DNA from 2 places in the Actinocorallia aurantiaca genome. Region 1 is predicted to be linked to the other one. Evidence: riboswitches for the same ligand, from Rfam matches in the RefSeq annotation. Region 1 holds a riboswitch; the other holds the start of a gene.
What was found. A riboswitch is a leader RNA that binds a small molecule or an ion and turns the genes downstream of it on or off. The one in region 1 is predicted to bind cobalamin.

Region 1 (4,816 bases):
TGGATCTGGCCCGGGTGCGGGTGAGGACGACGGACTGGGACAGCAGCGGGACCGTCAGCTCCTTGCCGAGGAGCGCCGCGGCCGCGGCGTAGGCGGGGACGCCGGGAGTCACGTCCCAGGGGACGCCGCGCTCGTCCAGACGGCTGCTCTGCTCCGCCAGGGCCGAGTAGACCGACGGGTCGCCGGAGCAGAGGCGGACGACGTCGCGGCCCGTGTGGTGGGCGTCGGCCAGGTGGGCGACGATCTGGTCGAGGTCCAGGTCCCGGGTGTCGACGAGCACGGCGTCGTCACGGCAGTGGGACAGCACGTGCTCGTCGATGTAGGTGCCGGGGTAGAGGCAGACGTCCGCGCGTTCCAGCAGCTTGACGGCGCGCAGGGTGAGCAGGTCGGCGGCGCCGGGTCCGGCTCCGACGAAGTGGACGGTCACTGTTCTTCCTTTCTGAGCGACCATTGGGTGACGGTCCTGGAGGGTGTCCAGCCGTCGAACGCGCCCAGAGGGGCGAGCTGCTCGACGCTCAGGCGGACCAGCTCGCCGCCCAGTTCGCGGTACTTGTCCGCGAGCAGGACCTCTGTCTGCAGGGTGACGCCGTGGACGACCAGGCGTCCGCCCGGACGCAGGGCCTTCCAGCAGCGGTCGAGCACGCCTTCGCGGGTGGCTCCGCCGCCGACGAAGACCGCGTCGGGGGCTTCCAGGCCGTCCAGGGCCTCGGGTGCGCGGCCGTGCACGACCCGCAGGCCGGGGACGCCGAGGGCCGCGGCGTTCGTCTCGATCCGGCGGGCCCGGTCGGGATGGGATTCGACGGCGATCGTCCGGCAGGAGGCGTGGGCGCGCATCCACTCGATGCCGACCGAGCCCGCGCCCGCCCCCACGTCCCACAGCAGCAGGCCGGGCATCGGGGCGAGCCGGGCCAGCGCGGAGGCCCGCACGTCGCGTTTGGTGAGCTGGCCGTCGTGCTCGAACGCCTCGTCGGGCAGGCCCGCCACCAGCGACCTTCCGGCTAGGGCCTCGGCGCATTCGACCGCGATCACGTTGAGTGCGGGGAGCTCGGCGGGCACACCCTCGGCGGCGACGGCGCGGAACGCGGCCTCTCGGGCGGTTCCCAGGTCGGACAGGACGGTCAGCTCGCTCGTCCCGAACCCGGACTCGACCAGGAGTTCGGCGACACGGCGGGGGGTGGTGCCGTCGCCGGAGAGCACGAGGATCCGGCGGCCGGGGGTCAGCAGCCTCAGCAGGGTGCGCGGGTCGCGGCCGACGAGGCTGAGCACGGCCGTCGTCTCGGCGGGCCACCGCATCCGGGCGCGGGCCAGCGTGACCGATGAGAGCGCCGGGATGATCTCGACCCGCTCGGGGCCGAGGAGGTCGATGAGGGTGCTGCCCACTCCCGACAGCAGCGGGTCGCCCGAGGCGAGCGCGACCACGTCGCCGTCGCAGGACGCCAGCAGCGCGGGCAGCCCGGCGCGCAGCGGGGACGGCCAGCGCAGCCGCCGCTGCCCTTCGACGGGGGGCGCCATCGCCAGGTGCCGTTCGCCGCCGATCAGGGTCCCGGCGCGTTCGACGGTCCGGCGGGTCGGCTCGTCGAGCCGGGCCCAGCCGTCGGCGCCGATGCCGACCACGGTCATGCGGGAGGTCATGGCGCACGACCATAGCGCCAGGTGACCCGATGGTTCCTCCCGGCTCGACCGGGGAGTAGCCTTGGCGCGTACTTCAGCACGAGGTGCCCCTTCGGGGGAGAATCTGGGAAGCCGGTGAGAGTCCGGCACAGGCCCGCTGCGGTGACTCAGGCGTCGACCTGGGAAGTCCGAAGACCGGCCTCGTGCGTCGATCGGCGGCACGACGAGCGGGAGCCTCACATGCCATCGCTTTTCCCTTTCAGCGCGATCGTCGGCTCCGACGACATGGCGCTCGCCCTCACCCTCACCGCGATCTCTCCGGCGGTCGGCGGCGTGCTCGTGCGGGGTGAGAAGGGCACCGCCAAGTCCACCATGGTGCGGGCGCTGGCCCGGATCCTGCCGCCCATCGAGGTGGTCGCCGGAGACCGGTTCTCCAGCGACCCGGCCGAGCGAGAACCGCTCTCCCCCGACGGCCCGTTCCCCACGGACGCGCCCGTGGAGACCCGGCCGGTCCGGCTCGTCGAACTGCCCGTCGGCGCGACCGAGGACCGGGTGCTCGGCTCGCTGCACCTGGAGAGGGCCCTCAACGAGGGCGTCACGGTCTACGAGCCGGGGCTGCTGGCACGCGCCCACCGCGGCATCCTGTACGTCGACGAGGTGAACCTGCTGCACGACCACCTGGTCGACCTGCTGCTGGACGCCGCGGCGATGGGCCGCTCGACGGTCGAACGCGACGGGGTCTCGATCGAGCACGCCGCCCGGTTCGTCCTAGTCGGCACCATGAATCCTGAAGAGGGGGAGCTGCGGCCCCAGCTGCTCGACCGGTTCGGGCTGACCGTGGAGGTCGCCGCGCCCCGGGACCCGCGGACCAGGGTCGAGGTCGTCAGGCGGCGGCTGGCCTACGAGGCCGATCCCGACGGGTTCGCCGCGCGGTTCGCCGGCGCCGAGCTGAAGCTCACCCGCCGCATCCGCACGGCCCGGGAGCTGCTCGAGCGGGTCGTGCTCGGCGACGCCGCCCTGCTCAAGATCGCCGAGGTGTGCGCGGCGTTCGAGGTCGACGGCATGCGCGCCGACATCGTCACCGCGAGGGCCGCCGCCGCACACGCCGCCTGGCACGGCCGCGCCGCCGTCACCCGCGAGGACGTCCGGGCCGCGGCCCGCCTGGCGCTCCCGCACCGGCGCCGCCGCAACCCATTCGACGCGCCCGGAATCGACGAGGACCTGCTCGACCGGATCCTCGGCGAGGACGAACTCCCGCCGGACCCTCCCCCGTCCGACCCGTCTCCCCCGGAACCGCCGTCCGGGCCGGACTCCGGGCCGGACTCCGGCCCGGAGCCCTCGGGTACGTCTCCCGACCAGGGCGAAGGCTCCGGAGACGACGAGACCTGGACGCCCCTCGACAACGACCGGCCCTCCGCGTCCGACGGCGAACCCGCCGGACCGGAGGAGACGGAGACGAACAGCGGAACCGCCGGTGTCGCCTCCCCCGACGCCCCTTACCGCCCCAAGGTCTTCCGCGTCGCGGGCACCGGCACCGGGGAGGCGGGACGCCGTTCGCCCGCCCTCACCCGCACGGGACGCCGCGTCGGCGCCCGCCGGCCCGACGGGAGCACCGGCACCGTCCACCTGCCGGAGACGCTCCGCGCCGCGGCCCCGCACCAGCGCGCACGCGGCCGGAAGGGCCCCGGCCTGCGCATACGCGGCGAGGACCTGCGGGTCGCCGTCAGCCAGGGCCGTGAGTCCAACCTGATCCTGTTCTGCGTCGACGCCTCCGGCTCCATGGCCGCCCGCCGCCGCATGGCGCAGGTCAAGACCGCGATCCTCTCCCTCCTCCTCGACGCCTACCGCCGCCGCGACAAGGTCGGCCTGGTGACGTTCCGTCAGTCGGCCGCCGAGGTGGTGCTCCCCCCGACGTCCTCGGTCGACATCGCCGCCGCCCTCCTGAGGGACCTGCCCGCGGGCGGCCGCACCCCGATCGCCGAAGGCCTGCTCGCCGCGGCCGAGGTGCTGCGGCTGGAGCGCCTGCGCGATCCCCGGCGCAGGCCCCTGCTCGTCGTCGTCACCGACGGGCGCGCCACGGCGGGCCGCGACCCGGTGGACAGGTCGCGGCAGGCCGCCCGGTGGCTGGCCGGGACGGGCGTCGCGGCCCTGGTCGTCGACTGCGAGACGGGCCGCTTCCGCATGGGGCTGGCCCACCGGCTCAGCGTCGAGCTCCGCGCCGAGCACGTGCCGCTCGGCGAGGTCGCCGCCGACGCGCTGACCGCCGCCGTCCGGGAGCGGGTCGCCTGACCCGGCGCCCGCCGTTCCGACCGCCCCACCCGTCGATCATCACCACCCGGAAGGGGTGCCTGATGCCTCAAGGCCAACCGTCGAACGTCCCCGAAGACGGACTCACCACCCGCCAGCGGCGCAACCGGCCGCTGCTCATGGTGCACACCGGCGACGGCAAGGGGAAGTCGACCGCCGCGTTCGGGCTGGCCATGCGCGGCTGGAACCAGGGCTGGAACATCGGGGTGTTCCAGTTCGTGAAGTCCGCCAAGTGGCGGGTCGGCGAGCAGACCGTGCTGGAGCGGCTCGGCCGGCTGCACGCCGAGACCGGCGAGGGCGGGCCCGTCGAGTGGCACAAGATGGGTTCGGGCTGGTCCTGGTCGCGCACGCGGGGGTCGGAGGCCGACCACGCGGCCGACGCGGCCGAGGGCTGGGCGGAGATCAAGCGCCGGCTCGCCGCCGGGGCCCACGACCTGTACGTCCTGGACGAGTTCACCTACCCGATCGCCTGGGGCTGGGTCGACGCCGAGGACGTCGTCGAGACCCTCGCGAACCGGCCGGGGCACCAGCACGTGATCGTGACGGGACGCCGGGCCCACCCCCGGCTGCTGGAGACCGCCGACCTGGTGACCGAGATGACGAAGGTCAAGCACCCGATGGACGACGGGCAGAAGGGCCAGCGGGGCATCGAATGGTAGAGCTGCCGCGCCTGGTCATCGCCGCTCCCGCCTCCGGCCACGGCAAGACGACCGTCGCGACGGGGCTCATGGCGGCTCTGCGGGCGGCGGGGCACAAGGTGTCCGGGCACAAGGTCGGGCCCGACTACATCGATCCCGGCTACCACTCGCTGGCGACCGGGCTGCCGGGCCGCAACCTCGACCCGCACCTGGTCGGCGAGGAGCGGCTGGTCCCGCTGCTGCTGGCCGGGGCGGGAAAC
Region 2 (4,816 bases), on a different contig from region 1:
CCATGAAGGCGAACGGGTTGGCGGTGCCGTAGCGGCGGGGGAAGCCGAGGCGGGCCAGGCGCTGGTCGGCCACGTACTCCAGGTAGGAGCGCATGTCGGCGGCGGACATGCCGGGCAGGCCGTCGCCGCACAGGTCGCGGGCGAAGGCGAGTTCGGCCGCGACGGCCTCCTCGAGCATCTCGGTGACCTGGGCGACCAGCTCGTCGTCGAACAGATCGGGTTCCTCGGCGCGGACGGTGTCCACGACCGCGAAGGCGAACTCCATGTGCATGGACTCGTCCCGGAACACCCAGTTCGTGCCGGAGGCCAGGCCGTTGAGCAGGCCGCGGGAGCGGAGCCAGTAGACGTAGGCGAACGCGCCGTAGAAGAACAGCCCCTCGATGCAGGCGGCGAAGCAGATGAGGTTGAGCAGGAAGCCCCGCCGGTCCTCCCGGGTGGAGAGCTCATCGAGGGAGGAGATCGAGCCGATCCACTTGAAGCAGAAGTCGCCCTTGGCCCGGATGCTCGGGATGTGCTCGATCGCGGCGAACGCCTCCCTGCGCTCCCCGTCGTCCTGGAGGTAGGTGTCCAGCAGCGTCAGGTAGAACTGGACGTGGACGGCCTCCTCGAAGAGCTGCCGGGAGAGGTAGAGGCGGGCCTCCGGGCTGTTGATGTGCTTGTACAGGTTGAGCACGAGGTTGTTGGCGACGATCGAGTCGCCGGTGGCGAAGAACGCGATGAGGCGCTTGACCAGGTGCAGTTCCTCGGGCGTCAGCCTGGCCAGGTCGGACAGGTCGGAGGCGAGGTCGACCTCCTCGACCGTCCAGGTGTTGCGGATCGCCGCCTTGTACCGCTCGTAGAAGTCGGGGTAGCGCATGGGCCGCAGGGTCAGGTCCATGCCGGGATCGAGCAGAGTGCCGTTCTTGACGGGGTTCTCGACGGAAGCGGTCACTGGCACGCCTCGCAGATCTCGGGGTTCTCCAGGGAGCAGGCGACCGCGTCGTCGTCGGCGACCGGCAGGCTCCCGCCCAGGGAGGGGACGGTGGTCTGGGCGATGCGCGTCGCGGGCCGCGAGCGCAGGTAGTAGGTGGTCTTCAGACCGGCCTTCCAGGCGTAGGCGTACATCGAGGACAGCTTGCCGATGGTCGGGGCGGCCATGAAGAGGTTCAGCGACTGGGACTGGTCGATGAACGGGGTGCGGGCGGCGGCCAGGTCGATGAGCGCCTTCTGCGGGAGCTCCCACGCGGTGCGGTAGAGCAGTTTGAGGTCGTCGCCGAGGACCGGGACGTCCTGGACGGAGCCGTCGGCGCGCTTGACGGCGTCGCGGACCTCGGGAATCCACAGGCCCCGCTCGCGCAGGTCGTCGACCAGGTATTTGTTGATCTGGAGGAACTCGCCGGAGAGGGTCTCGCGCTTGAACACGTTGGAGACCTGCGGCTCGGTGCACTCGTAGCAGCCCGCGATGGACGCGATCGTCGCGGTCGGGGCGATCGCGGTGAGCAGCGAGTTGCGCAGGCCGGTGCGTGCGACCCGGGCACGCAGCGCGTCCCACTCGGGCTTCCTGCCGTCGCCGACGGTGAAGTGGTCGGGGTGCAGGACGCCGCGGGCGGCGCGCGTCCGCGCATAGGACGGGTGGACGCCGAACTCCTCGGCCAGGTCGGCGGAGGCCCCGTAGGCGGTGAGGGCGATCTCCTCGGCGATGTCGGTGGACAGCCGCAGCGCCTCGGGGGAGTCGAACGGCAGCCGCAGGGTGAAGAACACGTCCGCCAGGCCCATCACGCCCAGGCCGATCGGACGCCACTTCTTGTTGGCGGCCTCCGCCTCGGACGTCGGGTAGAAACCGCGGTCGATCGTCCGGTCCAGGAAGCGCACGGCCGTCCGCACCGTCTCGCGCAGGCGGGCGAAGTCGAACCCGTCGGCGGTGACATGGCGGGCCAGGTTGATCGAGCCGAGGTTGCACACGGCCGTCTCCGCCTGACTGGTCACCTGGAGGATCTCGGTGCACAGGTTCGACAGGTGGACGACGTTGCCGGGCTCGGCCGTCTGGTTGCAGGTGCGGTTGGAGATGTCCTTGAACGTCATCCAGCCGTTGCCCGTCTGGGCGAGGGTGCGCATCATCCGGCCGTAGAGCTGACGTGCCGGGATCTGCTTCGTGTACTTCCCGGCGGACTCGGCGGCCCGGTACGCCTCGTCGAACTCATCACCCCACAGGTCGACCAGCTCGGGGACCTCCTTGGGGTCGAACAGCGACCACGCCGCGTCGGCCTCGACCCGGCGCATGAACTCGTCGGGGATCCAGTTCGCCAGGTTCAGATTGTGGGTCCGGCGCTGCTCCTCGCCGGTGTTGTCGCGCAGTTCCAGGAACTCCTCGACGTCGGCGTGCCACGGCTCCAGGTACACGCACGCCGCGCCCTTGCGCCGGCCGCCCTGGTTGACGGCCGCCACCGAGGAGTCCAGGGTGCGCAGCCACGGCACGATCCCGTTGGAGTGGCCGTTCGTCCCGCGGATCAGCGAACCGCGCGAACGGATCCGCGACCAGGAGATCCCGATGCCGCCGGCGTACTTCGACAGCCGCGCGACCTGTCCGTACCGCTCGTAGATGGACTCCAGCTCGTCCTTCGGCGAGTCCAGCAGGAAGCAGGACGACAACTGCGCGCGACGGCCGCCGGAGTTGAACAGCGTCGGTGACGATGGCAGGTACTCCAGCCGCGACATCAGCCCGTACAGCTCCGCCGCCTCGGCGGACGTCTCGGCGAGCCCGCACGCGACGCGCAGCATGAAGTACTGCGGACGCTCGATCACCTTGCGGGTGCGCGGGTGGCGCAGCAGGTAGCGGTCATAGACCGTGCGCAGGCCGAAGTACTCGAACCGGCCGTCGGCGGCCTCGTCGACGAGCGCGTCCAGCTCGGCCGCGTGCGCGGCGACGAACGCGGCGGTGGCGTCGTTCAGCAGACCCTCGGAGTGCGCGAGGGCGATCGAACCGGAGAACGAGACGACGCCCTCGCCCGCGGCCTCGTCTCGGATCAGCTCCGCGAGCAGCCCGGCGGCGACCCGCGACTGCGCGGGGTCGACGCTGACCTTCGCCGCGGTCTCCCGGATGAGGAGCTCACGGTCGGATACGGCGGGTGCGGTGACGGTCAACGACTCTCCCTCGTGCTCGGCCTTCCGGGAACACGCGGAAAGCAGCACACGGGACCATGACGGCTCCGCGCCCGCCCACCGGCCTTCCCACGAGGCTCATGGACATCTCGAAAGCGCCGGCAGGTCTTCGGACTCAGGGGCGCGACGCACACTCCTACCGGCCGTCGCTTCCCGGGCCCGCGGGCCCAGTGCTTCGTTGACGGCTTTCGTTCCCCATCACCGCTGCGGGGCAGTCCCGGATTTCCACCGGGTTCCCTCTTGCGCCGCTTCGACCCTGACGGGCCGAAGCGGACCAGCGCTGCGGGAGACTCTACATCTAGTGGCACCGGCGAATGAACAAGCTAGATGTTGTAGGCGTGTCCGCCGCGGTCGCCGCGACGGCGAACGCGCCCGGCATGGCATGATGGCCGGTGAAGGCGAGCGGGGACGGTGGTGGACATGCCTCGTACGCGGCGTCGTACGACCTCGCCGCACGAAGCGAGACGTGATCCATGAGCTCTCCCGGCCAGGCGATCGCCGACGTCTCGCGGATCGGCGGCTACTTCCACCTCTACACCGACGACGCACCTCCCGGGCCGTGGCGGCCGCTGCGACGGCTGCTGACCGACGAGGCGGCCTTCGCCCATCGTGTCGCCGTCACCGCCGAGCGGCTCGGCACCGCCGAAACCAGGGTCGCCGCCTCCATCCTGCACCTGGGCATCGCCACCCGCCTCTGGTCGCCCGTGCTGGGCGCCGCGGTGGTCCACCGGGTGCTCCTGGACTGGACGGCCGACACCCTGGAATGGAAGGACGCCCCTGGCGGGCCGCTGCCGCTGCGCCTGCCCGCGCCCTCGGCACGGCCGGTCACCGACCTCGTCCAGGCCGCCGAACCTCTCTACCGGACGGTGTCGGCACTCCTGGAGCCCCTCGCCGGCCTCGTCCTCGGCCAGGTCGAGATCGCGCCCCGGCTGCTGTGGGGCAACGCCGCCTCCGCGCTGGCCGGTGGCATCCGCGAACTGGCCCGCGACCGCCCCGGGCACGCGGCCGACGCACTGGCCCTCGGCGACGCGCTGCTCGGGCTCGGCCACCTGAAGTCCACCGGCCACTTCACCGAACCCGCACCCGGCCGACCGTTCTTCACCCGCACCACCTGCTGCCTGTACTACCGCGTTCCCGGCGCGGGCAAATGCGGCGACTGCGCCCTGCTGGCCCCTTCTGCCCGGCAGGCTCAATGGGCCCGGGAGCTGAGGGGGAACCCGTGACCCGCATCGCCGGCCGCGGAATCCGATGGGCGCGGCCCGCCGGCGTCGTGGCGGGTCGTTTTCCCTGAGTGCCAGATCTTGCTGAGAACCCCGTTCGTGCTCTAGAAAGACATTAAAGTATATCTGATTTCGGGCAGGGCATACGACGCCGGCGCGTTCGTGTCGCCGTCAAGGAGGAGCCGGTGGCTCAGCGAGACCTCGCGACGAATGACGACCCGGTCCCCGAACGCGTCATGGAACTGGCCGCAGGCAAGCGCCTGGGCTGGCTCCGCGCGCAGTACCAGCCGCGGCAGCGACGGGTGTTCACCCGCTGGAACGACTGGCGGCTCTACTTCTTCGAAGAAGGATTGATCGTCACCAGTCCCGAGGGGCTGGAGATGGATTTCCGGTGGGAGTCCACGACGGTCTTCCAGTGTCTCAGCACGCTCGATTCCACGGTGCGCGACGCCGCCTAC

Region 2: linked by a shared signal. The riboswitch ahead of ABD327_RS18345 (ribonucleoside-diphosphate reductase subunit alpha) and the one ahead of ABD327_RS11620 (VWA domain-containing protein) in region 1 are both predicted to bind cobalamin.

What each region holds. Positions count from the first base shown of each region.
Region 1 covers NZ_BAAATZ010000007.1:245,861-250,676, forward strand. Annotated here, with positions in the region: gene ABD327_RS11610 (cobalt-precorrin-4/precorrin-4 C(11)-methyltransferase) at 1-451, opposite strand, end outside; gene cbiE (precorrin-6y C5,15-methyltransferase (decarboxylating) subunit CbiE) at 424-1,632, opposite strand; cobalamin riboswitch at 1,697-1,829, shown strand; gene ABD327_RS11620 (VWA domain-containing protein) at 1,852-3,900, shown strand; gene cobO (cob(I)yrinic acid a,c-diamide adenosyltransferase) at 3,963-4,577, shown strand; gene ABD327_RS11630 (cobyrinic acid a,c-diamide synthase CobB) at 4,571-4,816, shown strand, end outside.
Region 2 covers NZ_BAAATZ010000013.1:75,099-79,914, forward strand. Annotated here, with positions in the region: gene ABD327_RS18340 (ribonucleotide-diphosphate reductase subunit beta) at 1-931, opposite strand, end outside; gene ABD327_RS18345 (ribonucleoside-diphosphate reductase subunit alpha) at 928-3,120, opposite strand; cobalamin riboswitch at 3,222-3,432, opposite strand; gene ABD327_RS18350 ((2Fe-2S)-binding protein) at 3,612-4,361, shown strand; gene ABD327_RS18355 (DUF6585 family protein) at 4,544-4,816, shown strand, end outside.